Anaerobacillus sp. CMMVII: one gene and its partner. The protein of the gene in region 1 interacts with the protein of each later gene in a pairwise test. Links are inferred from orthologs where the notes say so. Each region holds a gene or a part of one and is shown in the gene's direction. Other genes may lie near its edges.

Region 1 (4,524 bases):
AAAGAGGATTATGATCACTGGAACCGGAATTGATATAGTTGAATTAAAGCGAATAAATGGTGCTTTGAAACGACATCAAGCTTTTGTTCAACGAATTTTAACACCAGAGGAACAAGAAATATTCTTCCGTCTATCAGAAAATAGACAAGTTGAGTTTTTAGCAGGCCGTTTTGCAGTCAAAGAGGCTTTTGCAAAAGCTATTGGAACAGGAATTGGAAAACGCCTTTCATGGCAGGATGTAAAGGTCCTTCCTGATAAAACTGGAAAGCCGATATTGATTTCAAAACTAAATCATGGAACCGTACATATTTCTATTTCACATAGTAAAGAGTATGCAGTTGCGAATGTAATCATTGAGAGTTATGAGTGATGAGTTAGGAGTTTTGAGTTTTTTTGAGTGAATTCAAAAGAAGCTTGGAGGCTTCAACCATAAGCAACTCAACACTCAACACTCAAAACTCATAACTTTTTTCACCGGCTTGTCATGCTAGTCTGCATATTGTGTGGGACAGTCTCATATAGTGGTAGTGCGGATAGGAGGGAACTATTTTGAATGTGGTAACGGGTGTTGAAATGCGCCAAATCGATCGCTATACCATTGAAGAAATTGGTTTAACAGAAGAGTTACTAATGGAAAATGCCGGGCAGGCTTTTGTAAATCACATCATTAGTTTATTAGATAAGAAGAAAGCTAGAATTGCTGTTCTAATTGGTGTTGGAAATAACGGTGGTGATGGTTTTGTTATTTCAAGATCTTTATTAGAAAAAGGCTACCATGTTGATGTTTGGCTTGTTCCGCCTGTAAGTAAGGTTAAAGGCACGGCACGCTACCATATGGATATTTACTTGAAATTAGGGTATCAGGTTAATAGCTTTGAAACAATCTCTGCTACTGGTCTATCGCAAATTTTTATGAGCTACACTCACATCATTGATGCACTTCTTGGTACAGGATACAATGGACCGTTACGGTCACCGTACAGAGAGATTATTGAAGAAGTGAACCGTAGTCATGGGAATATCCTTTCCGTTGATATACCTAGCGGCTTATCAGCGGATGGAAATGTTGATGAACCAATTTTGGCAGTGAAGGCTACCCATACGATTACCTTTCAATGTCCAAAGCTTAGTAGTTTTCTATTTCCTTTCAGGGAGTATCTTGGAGAACTTACGATAGTCGATATAGGAATTCCTAAGCGCGCCATTGATCAAATCTCGAGTGAACGTTTCATCTGGACAGAAGAAGATATAATTCAGACGTTGCCGGTAAGAAAGCCATCATCACATAAAGGAAGTCATGGAAAGGGACTAATTATTGCTGGCTCTCAAGCTATGACTGGAGCGCCAATTTTAACAGCTAAAGCTTGTCATCGTTTAGGGGCTGGACTAGTGACTTTAGCCACTCCTGAAACTGCCCATCAGGCAATTGCAAGTCAGCTAATTGAAGCTACATTTCACCTTTGTCCATCTGAAAATGGCGAAATTGCTACTTTGAATCTTTCGAATGAGGTTCTTGACAATCGCTATGACGCGATTGCTGTAGGTCCAGGGCTTGGTAGAAGTACTAAAGGAGATTTTATTGATACATTATTAACTAGTTTCAATAAACCATTGATCATTGATGCAGATGGCCTTTATTATTTAAAAAACTTTCTCCCTAGTTTACAAATGCGTAAGGGTGTTACTGTTCTTACACCACATGTAGGGGAGTTTGCTTACCTTATGAATGAACCTATAGAAAAAATCGAAAAAAACCGATTTCAGTTCTCAAAGCAATTTGCCGAAAAGTATGGAGTTTATCTCGTTTTAAAAGGGCCTTATACCATTGTTACAACACCTAGAGGGAAACAATTTATTAATACAACTGGAAACGCTTCTTTAGCGAAAGGTGGATCAGGTGACGTTCTTACAGGAATGGTGTTAGCTTTAATTATGCAACAAAGAGATGTACAATCTGCCATTAGTAATGCTGTCTTTCTTCATGGTAAAGCAGCGGATTATTTAACTAGAAATGGATGGAGTCCAATAAGTGTTATTGCCTCTGATCTTGTTACGATAATGCCGCACGTTTTGGAACAGTATCAATACAGTTAGCGCAACTTCCGATAGAATTCCCTCCTTTGTCGTCTAAATGAGACAAAGGGGTTGAGAATGAATGAAAAAAATCACTTCAATTATATTCTCGTGTATATTACTTCTGGGATTGCTAGCAGCTTGTGGTGAAAAAACCCAAGAAGATATTATTGAAGAACTAGGTGAAAAAGTTAAGAATATGACAGGCTATAAAGCTGAAGCTGTTATGACACTTGAAACTGGAAAAGATCCACAGCAATATCAAGTGGAAATTTGGCACAAGCAACCGACGTATTACAGAGTTGCATTAAGCAATGCTACAAAAGACCAAAGTCAAATCATCTTAAGAAATGACGAAGGTGTTTTTGTCCTAACACCAGCATTGAACAAAAGCTTCCGTTTCCAAAGTGACTGGCCAGAAAATAATAGCCAAGTTTATCTATACGAGTCTCTTGCTAACGATATTCTAATGGATCCTGAGCGAACATTTACGGCAACTGAAGACCACTATATCTTCCAAACGAAAACAAACTATCAAAATAAAAACTTACAGCAACAAGAAATCACCTTAAACAAAAAAGACTTAACACCAGTTTCAGCGAAAATCAAGGACGTAGAATTAAACATTTTAGTAACTGTAGAATTCACTAATTTTGAACTGAATGCTGGCTTTAATGATGGTGACTTTGATATGGACCGTAACATGACAGGAGCACAATTAGAAAGCTTACCAGCTATGGCACAAGAAAGCCAGGAACCATTAGTCCCTGTTTTCCCAATGTACGTACCTGATGGAACAATGTTAAATGATTCTAAGGAAGTAAGTATTGAAGAGGGGACACGTATTATCCTATCTTATACTGGAGATAACAATTTTACGTTAATCCAGCAAAAGAGCAGAGTCCAACAAGCGAGCATCCCGATGCACGTAACTGATGGTGAGCCTGTTGATTTAGGATTTACAATTGGTGCAATGTCTAGCGAGGGGCAAATTAATTCATTGAATTGGTCTTATGATGGTGTAGACTTCTTCTTAGCGTCTAAAGACTTAAGTCAAGAAGAAATGCTCTCAATTGCAAAGTCAGTTTATGGAACTCATGTAAAGTAAATAATGAAGAAAAGGCGGACCCAAGATCATAAGGTGTCTGCCTTTTCTCTAGATGAAGGGTAAAAGAAAAGTAGTAAAAGTAAAAAATTTCTACTAGGATATTTATAAAGTAATGTTGACAATCTGTTATATCTCATTAATATCATATATAATATATGTCTAGTTTCGGATTATCATTTTAGAGCAATTGCACTTTTAAAGGGGAAATTACGTTGGAAAACTTGAACGGTTTTTATCGAGATACGTGGGTAGAAGTTAATCTTGATGCCATCGAAAGTAACATAAAGTCAATAAAGAGTAATTTAGATAACGATGTAAAAGTGATGGCTGCTGTAAAAGCAAATGGTTATGGTCATGGAGCTGTTCAAGTGGCTAAAGCGGCGTTAAAAGCTGGAGCTACCTATTTGGGAGTAGCCATTTTAGATGAAGCTATTGCATTACGCAAAGAAGGATTAACTGAACCTATTTTAGTACTTGGTTGGGTACGACCGAGTGATATTAATATAGCTGCTGAAAATAACATTATTTTAACTGTTTTTCAGGAGCAATGGTTAATGGAAGCAGAAAAACACCTCAAACCTAACTTGAATTGTGTATTTCACTTGAAAATTGACACAGGTATGGGCAGGATTGGAATAAGAACGAAAAATGAAGGCAAAACTGTAATAGATTACATTAATAAAAATAAACAATTTACATTAGAAGGTGTTTACACCCATTTTGCCACATCCGATGAAAAAAACTTAGATTATTTTTATTTGCAATATGACCGATTTTTAGAAATGTTAGAAACGCTGAAAGCATACGGCCTTAACGTTCCATACATTCATTGTGGAAATAGTGCTGCAACGATCAGATTTCCAGAAAAGATGTTTACGATGACAAGAGTTGGCATCTCAATGTATGGTTTAACACCATCTAAGGAGATTGAAGATGAAATTCCTTTCTCGTTACAAGAGGCGTTTTCCCTGCATAGCAAAATTATTCATGTAAAAGAAGTAACTAGTAATGAAGGAATAAGTTATGGGGCAACATATAGGACGAAGGGAAGCGAGTGGATTGCCACTATTCCTATTGGTTATGCTGATGGATGGCTGCGTCATAATGGTAAAAATGGCTTTGTTCTTGTCGAGGGAGAAAGATGCCCAATTGTGGGTAGAGTATGTATGGATCAATTGATGATCAAATTGAATAAAAAAGTGCCTGTTGGGACGAAAGTGACTCTCATCGGGAAACAGAATAAGGAAATGATTTCTGTTAATGAAGTTGCTGAGCGACTTGAAACCATCAATTATGAAATCCCTTGTTTAATTAGTTATCGAGTTCCGAGAGTTTACATGAAA
Region 2 (6,947 bases), 150 kb from region 1 along the record:
TTATTTATGCCAATCCGTGTAGCTACAACTGGGCAAACGCATGGTCCAGATCTACCGCAAGCGATTAGCTTATTAGGAAAAGAAATTGTTCTAAACAGATTACAGAGTTTATTATAGATTTTTTTGAGCTATAATAAATTATCTCTATATAAAACGTTGATGAGGATAAGTAAAAGAAATTATTTCTTTCTAGAGAGAACTGCCTTGGCTGAAAGCAGTTTAAGAAGTAACCTTTGAAATGCCCCTCTGAGTCCTTTACTAAAAAGCAAAATTAGGTTCTTAGCTTAGTAAGTAAAGGCGGTGCTCACCGTTACGGAGTTAAGAGGAGTATTTTGTTTACTCAAACAGAGTGGAACCGCGCTAAAAGCGTCTCTGTGCATAAATTGCACAGGGATGCTTTTTTTATAAGATTCTTTAAGGGTACATTGCTTTTCTAAAATACTGAGGTTCTGAAAGGAGAGAGTTAGGTTGTTTAAAACATTAAGAAACGACATTGATGTTGTTTTTGAGCAAGATCCGGCAGCGAGAAGCAAACTTGAAGTAATTTTTACTTATTCAGGACTTCATGCGATATGGGGCCATAGAATTGCCCACTGGTTTTGGAAAAAGCGAATGTTCTTTCTGGCAAGGCTACTTTCGCAGATTTCCCGCTTTTTTACAGGAATTGAAATCCATCCAGGCGCTGTCATTGGTCAAAGGCTGTTTATTGACCATGGAACAGGAGTTGTTATTGGGGAAACGTGCGAGATTGGAGATAACGTTACGATTTATCAAGGAGTTACCTTAGGCGGGACTGGTAAAGAGAAGGGGAAACGTCACCCGACAATTGAAGATAATGTCTTGATTGCTTCAGGAGCAAAAATTTTAGGGTCGATGACAATTGGAAAGAATTCACGAATAGGGGCAGGTTCTGTAGTGCTTAAAGAAGTGCCAGCAAACTCTACTGTAGTTGGCATTCCGGGTAGAGTCGTGATGCAAGATGGCGTTAAAATACGCCGTGACCTAGATCATATCAATTTGCCAGACCCTGTTGCAGATAAATTTAAAGAGTTAGAAGAAGAACTAAAACGACTTAGAAGCGAGATTGAATTGTTGAAACAAAAATAGTTATGAGTTATGAGTTATGAGTTATTGAAAGCTTCTCTGCGATGCCTACAAACAACTCAACACTCAACACTCTACACTGAAAAAAGGAGTGTAAAACATGTCAATTAAAGTATATAACACGTTATCGCGGCAAAAGGAGATTTTCCAACCTATTGAAGAAGGTAAAGTAAAAATGTATGTATGTGGACCAACGGTTTATAACTATATCCACATTGGGAACGCAAGACCTGCCATCATTTTTGATATGGTTCGCAGATACTTTGAATTTCGTGGTTATGATGTTAAGTATGTATCCAATTTTACAGATGTCGATGATAAATTAATCAAAGCAGCTAAAGAGCTTGGAGAAGATGTTCCAACAATCGCAGAGCGTTTTATTAATGCGTACTTTGAAGATGTCGGGGCGTTAGGTGTTAAGTGTGCCGATGCTCATCCAAGAGTAACAGAAACGATGACTGAAATCATTGATTTTGTTGAAGGGCTGATTACGAAAGGTTTCGCATATGAAGTAAATGGGGATGTGTATTTTAGTACTAGAAAATTTAAAGACTATGGGAAGCTTTCTCAACAATCAATTGATGACCTCCAATCAGGTGCACGGATTGAAGTAGAACAACAAAAGGCAGATCCACTAGATTTTGCTCTTTGGAAAAAGGCAAAGCCAGGTGAGATTTCATGGAATAGTCCATGGGGCGAAGGAAGACCGGGTTGGCACATCGAATGCTCGGCAATGGTCAAGAAATATTTAGGTGATACGATTGACATTCATGCTGGTGGTCAGGACCTATCATTCCCGCACCATGAAAATGAAATCGCTCAGTCAGAAGCGATGACAGGTAAAAAGATGGCGAACTACTGGCTGCATAATGGGTACATTAATATTGATAATGAAAAAATGTCGAAGTCTTTAGGGAATTTCATTTTAGTACATGACATCATTAAAAAATATGACCCAGAAATTATTCGTTTCTTTATGTTAATGGCTCATTATCGTAGTCCAATCAATTTTAATGATGAACTTCTAAACAGTGCAAAAAATGGGTTAGACCGTTTGAAAACAGCAGTTCAAAATCTAGAATACCGTTTAGAGGAAACAGCTAATTTAGGTAAGGGTGAAGCAGATTGGATTAGCCAAATTGACGCTGAGAAATCGAAGTTTATCGATGCTATGGACGATGACTTTAATAGTGCAAACGCAATCGCAACATTGTTTGATTTAGCTAAGCTAGCGAATGTCTATTTACGTGAAGCTCATACTTCAAAAGATGTATTGGAACACTTTTTGGTTGTCTTTAAGGAATTGGCGGATGTACTTGGTTTGGTATTAACGTCTGTAAAAGAGTTATTAGATGAGGATATTGATAAGTTAATTGAAGTGCGTAATCAAGCAAGAAAAAATAGAGATTTTGCGTTAGCAGATAAAATTAGAGACGACTTGAAGGCAATGGACATTCTATTAGAGGATACACCACAAGGAGTACGTTGGAAGAGGGTTTAAGCGTATTATGATGAAATTAACAAAATCTAAGATAGATTTACAGCAAATAAATGCGTTAGCTCTTGCGTATATGGGTGATTCCATTTTGGATACGTATGTTCGTTATCGTTTGATTGCCTCAGGTAAGGTGAGACCACATCAGCTTCATAAAAAAGCGACAGAGTATGTTTCGGCCAAGGCGCAGGCAGAGGTTTTGAACTGCCTGCTGGCCAACGGCTTTTTAACAGAAGAAGAGATGGCTGTTGCGATGAGAGGTAGGAATTCCAAACCTGGGAATGTCCGCAAAAATACTGACTTGCAAACCTACCGAATGAGTACCGCTTTTGAAGCGCTAATTGGTTATCTATACTTACTTGATAAGTACGAAAGACTAGATGAAATTATTGAACAAACGTTTGTACTAATTGAAAAGGAAGAAGGGAGTGAAACAAATGGGTAGTGAATTTATTGTAGGTAAAAATCCAGTCTTAGAGGCATTGCGTTCTGGTCATACAATTAATAAAATTTGGATTGGTGAAGGTACCCAAAAAGGTCAAGTCAACCAAATCCTTGATCTTGCAAAGGAAAATGGCATTCAGTTTCAATTTGTTCCAAAGAAGAAGCTAGAGTCATTAGTCGATGCAACAAATCACCAAGGAGTTGTTGCATCAGTTGCAGCATATGAATATGCTGAGATCGATGATTTATTTGCAAAAGCACAAGAAAAAGGGGAAGAACCTTTCTTTTTGTTATTGGATGAAATTGAGGACCCACATAATTTAGGTTCTATTCTTCGTACTGCTGATGCAGCCGGTGCACACGGTGTGATTATCCCCAAACGTCGTGCGGTGGGGCTTACTGCCACTGTTGCAAAAGCTTCGACAGGGGCAATTGAGTACGTACCCGTTGTGAGAGTGACTAACTTAGCGAGAACGATGGATGATTTAAAAAAGCGTGGTTTGTGGTTTGCTGGTACAGATGCCGCAGGAGATACAGATTTTAGACAGGCTAGTTTTGACTTACCGATTGGACTTGTTATTGGAAGCGAAGGAAAAGGAATGAGTCGTTTAATCAAGGAAAAATGTGACTTTTTACTACGCGTACCGATGCTTGGTAAGGTTACTTCGTTAAATGCATCTGTTGCTGCTAGTCTGTTGATGTATGAGGTTCTTAGGAAGCGTAACCCCATAGGAACGAAGTAAAATGAGAGAGATACTTCTCGTTGATGGCTATAACATAATTGGGGATTGGCCAGAATTAAAGCTGTTAAAAAAGAATGACTTAGAAGGTGCCAGAGACCTACTAGTTGAAAAAATGGCTGAATACCAAGCATACAGTGGTATGGAGGTTATCATTATTTTTGATGCTCATATGGTTTCTGGCATTGGCAAGAAATATAAGAATTTTAGATTAGAAATTATCTACACTAGGGAAAATGAGACAGCTGATGAACGAATTGAAAAATTAGTAAAAAAGCTCAAGCGTATTGATACTCAAGTCTACGTCGCAACATCGGATTTCGTTGAACAATCCGTTACATTTGGCTACGGAGCTTTAAGGAAATCAGCTAGAGAACTAAGAACGGAAATGAGCGTTGTGGAACAAGGTATAAAGAAAGAAGTAAAAAAGTCGAAAAAACGCGAAAAACAAACAAAAATCCCGATCTCTGCCGAAATGGCAGAAATTTTTGAAAAATGGCGTCGAGGCGACATGTGAGTGGTTGACGCTAGTCGAAAACATGCTATATAATATTTCTATATTTAGGTAATTCATACTGTTTAAAAAGGTCACTTAGCTTATACTATTAATAAGTTATGAACTTCATCGATGGTAGTATAAGGGAAACTATGGCGACGATTAATATGAGATAATGGAGCCCGTTTTTTTAATATTCATTTAGCGTTTTTCTGTAAATGAATCCCTTTTTAAGCATTCACAATTCATCAAAGGCCGGAGGGATTATGGTGAGCATAGACCTCAAAGAAATCACAAATGCTGACTTTGAACAAATGGAAGATGAATATTTAGTTGATTACGTCCGCGAAGGCGATAGTGGAGCTCTGGAGTATCTTATAATCAAGTATAAGAACTTTGTAAGAGCTAAGGCTAGATCGTATTTCTTAATTGGTGCCGACCACGAGGATATAGTGCAAGAAGGAATGATCGGCCTCTATAAGGCAATTCGAGATTTTAAAGGGGACAAGCTTTCATCATTTAAAGCCTTTGCAGAACTATGTATTACTAGGCAAATTATTACAGCAATCAAAACTGCAACAAGGCAAAAGCATATCCCATTAAACTCTTATGTTTCACTAGATCGACCAATTTACGATGAAGAAAGTGATCGTACACTTCTTGATGTTATTAGCGGAACACGTGTCACCGATCCTGAGGAGCTTCTCATTAATCAAGAGGAGTTTGATGATATTGAATTAAAAATGGGAGAAATTTTAAGTGACCTTGAACGGAAAGTATTGATGTTATATCTTGACGGTAGGTCATATCAGGAAATTTCTGTTGATTTAAAACGGCATGTTAAATCAATCGACAATGCGCTACAAAGAGTGAAACGCAAACTAGAACGCTATGTTGAATTAAAGGGTATTAGTATATAAAAACCAGGGCAGAGGCCCTGGTTTTTTAGTTTAGTCGTTTGAGTTAAGAGTTATGAATTTATAGAAAGCATCACAGAGCAGCTAAAGAACTCAAAACTCTTAACTCAACACTGGTTTTAGAAAGGGTAATATTGGATACACTGATATAAGACAATATTGACACTGTTTATACCCTGTGATATGGTTGATTAATATGTGAATATTATCATTTGCAAGATGGGGGGAGTATGTAATGCGAAAACAAATCGTTTTAGCGTGCAATACTTGCAAGTCTCGAAACTATACGACAGAAAAGAATGCATCAAATGCAGAACGAGTGGAAATGAAGAAGTTCTGTAAAGTATGTAACGAGCACACCCAGCATCTTGAAACAAAATAATCTCGTATTAATTTTTTGTACAAGCTTATGAATATACGATAAAAACTTGTGTCTAAATGGTGGAGGTGGCGTTAATGGCTGGAGCAGTTAAGAAATCAGGTCAATTTTTACGTGATGTAACAAAGGAACTAAAGAGAGTATCATGGCCTACTCGTAAGGAGTTAATCCGCTATACAGCTGTAGTTGTTGCGACGGTTGTATTTATGGCATTTTTCTTTGGTATCATTGACTTAGGTATCTCAAGTTTAGTTCGTTTTATTTTAGGATAATTGGTAATAGGTCTATCCTTATTTTATTAAGTAGGATTGATCCATAGAGGAGGGAAGGACGAAAAGGTCCTGTTCATTATGGAGAAAAATTGGTATGTTGTTCATACTTACTCGGGTTATGAAAATAAAGTAAAAGCAAATTTAGAAAAACGTGTAGAATCTATGGATATGGCTGATAAGATTTACCGTGTACTTGTGCCTGTTGAAGAAGAAACAGAAACAAAGAATGGTAAAACAAAGTCTGTTACACGTAAAGTTTTTCCAGGTTATGTATTAGTTGAGATGATCATGACTGATGATTCATGGTATGTTGTCCGAAATACTCCTGGAGTTACTGGTTTTGTTGGTTCAGCTGGAGCAGGTTCAAAGCCTACAGCACTACTTCCAGAAGAGGTTGAAGCAATTCTTCGTCAAATGGGTGTTGAAGAGCCACGTGAGGAAATTGACTTCGAATTGAAGGAGTCAGTGAAGGTTAAAGAAGGTCCATTTGCAAATTTTGTTGGATCAATCGAAGAGATTTTAGTAGAGAAAAGAAAGTTAAAAGTGCATGTCAATATGTTTGGTAGAGAGACGCCAGTTGAGTTAGAATTTTCTCAAGTTGAAAAAATCTAAAATTAAGACTTGCTTATCTTTATTAAAAATGATAAAATCTTTTATGTTCTTAACGCAAAAATTTGAACATAGCTTTCGAATAGAAAGTAAATCGAGTGGGAGGATCAAATAATAAGATCCGGTTACCACATCACGGACTTAAGGAGGTGTGTCGCGTGGCTAAAAAGGTTATTAAAATGGTAAAGTTACAAATTCCTGCTGGTAAAGCAAACCCAGCACCGCCAGTTGGACCTGCACTAGGTCAAGCGGGAGTTAATATTATGGGATTCTGTAAAGAATTTAACGCTCGTACTGCTGATCAAGCTGGTTTAATTATTCCGGTAGAAATTACGGTATTTGAAGACCGTTCATTTACATTTGTTACGAAAACTCCACCTGCAGCTGTTTTACTTAAAGTAGCAGCTGGGATCCAAAGCGGATCTGGAGAACCAAATCGTAAAAAGGTAGCAACTGTTAAGCGTGATAAAGTTCGCGAAATCGCAGAGCAA

Evidence for each region.
Region 2: the proteins of H1D32_RS01565 (region 1) and rlmB interact in binary tests that used the Escherichia coli proteins (3 or more experiments, as listed by UniProt). The link is inferred for Anaerobacillus sp. CMMVII from one-to-one orthologs.

The regions. Positions count from the first base shown.
Region 1 is NZ_JACEHK010000001.1:287,107-291,630, forward strand. What follows is about bases 1-2,824. They hold H1D32_RS01565 (NAD(P)H-hydrate dehydratase), read left to right. Parts: upstream 1-555; coding sequence 556-2,094; downstream 2,095-2,824. Other genes in these bases: acpS (holo-ACP synthase), read left to right, coding at 11-370; H1D32_RS01570 (outer membrane lipoprotein-sorting protein), read left to right, coding at 2,156-2,824. In the rest of the region: more of H1D32_RS01570, read left to right, coding at 2,825-3,181; alr (alanine racemase), read left to right, coding at 3,394-4,524. UniProt on the Escherichia coli protein: Bifunctional enzyme that catalyzes the epimerization of the S- and R-forms of NAD(P)HX and the dehydration of the S-form of NAD(P)HX at the expense of ADP, which is converted to AMP.
Region 2 is NZ_JACEHK010000001.1:140,030-146,976, forward strand. The notes cover bases 2,017-4,911. They hold rlmB (23S rRNA (guanosine(2251)-2'-O)-methyltransferase RlmB), read left to right. Parts: upstream 2,017-3,036; coding sequence 3,037-3,786; downstream 3,787-4,911. Other genes in these bases: cysS (cysteine--tRNA ligase), read left to right, coding at 2,017-2,605; H1D32_RS00695 (Mini-ribonuclease 3), read left to right, coding at 2,616-3,044; H1D32_RS00705 (NYN domain-containing protein), read left to right, coding at 3,788-4,300; sigH (RNA polymerase sporulation sigma factor SigH), read left to right, coding at 4,549-4,911. Outside these bases: gltX (glutamate--tRNA ligase), read left to right, coding at 1-117; cysE (serine O-acetyltransferase), read left to right, coding at 469-1,107; more of cysS, read left to right, coding at 1,205-2,016; more of sigH, read left to right, coding at 4,912-5,199; rpmG (50S ribosomal protein L33), read left to right, coding at 5,432-5,578; preprotein translocase subunit SecE, read left to right, coding at 5,653-5,847; transcription termination/antitermination protein NusG, read left to right, coding at 5,926-6,459; rplK (50S ribosomal protein L11), read left to right, coding at 6,615-6,947. UniProt on the Escherichia coli protein: Specifically methylates the ribose of guanosine 2251 in 23S rRNA.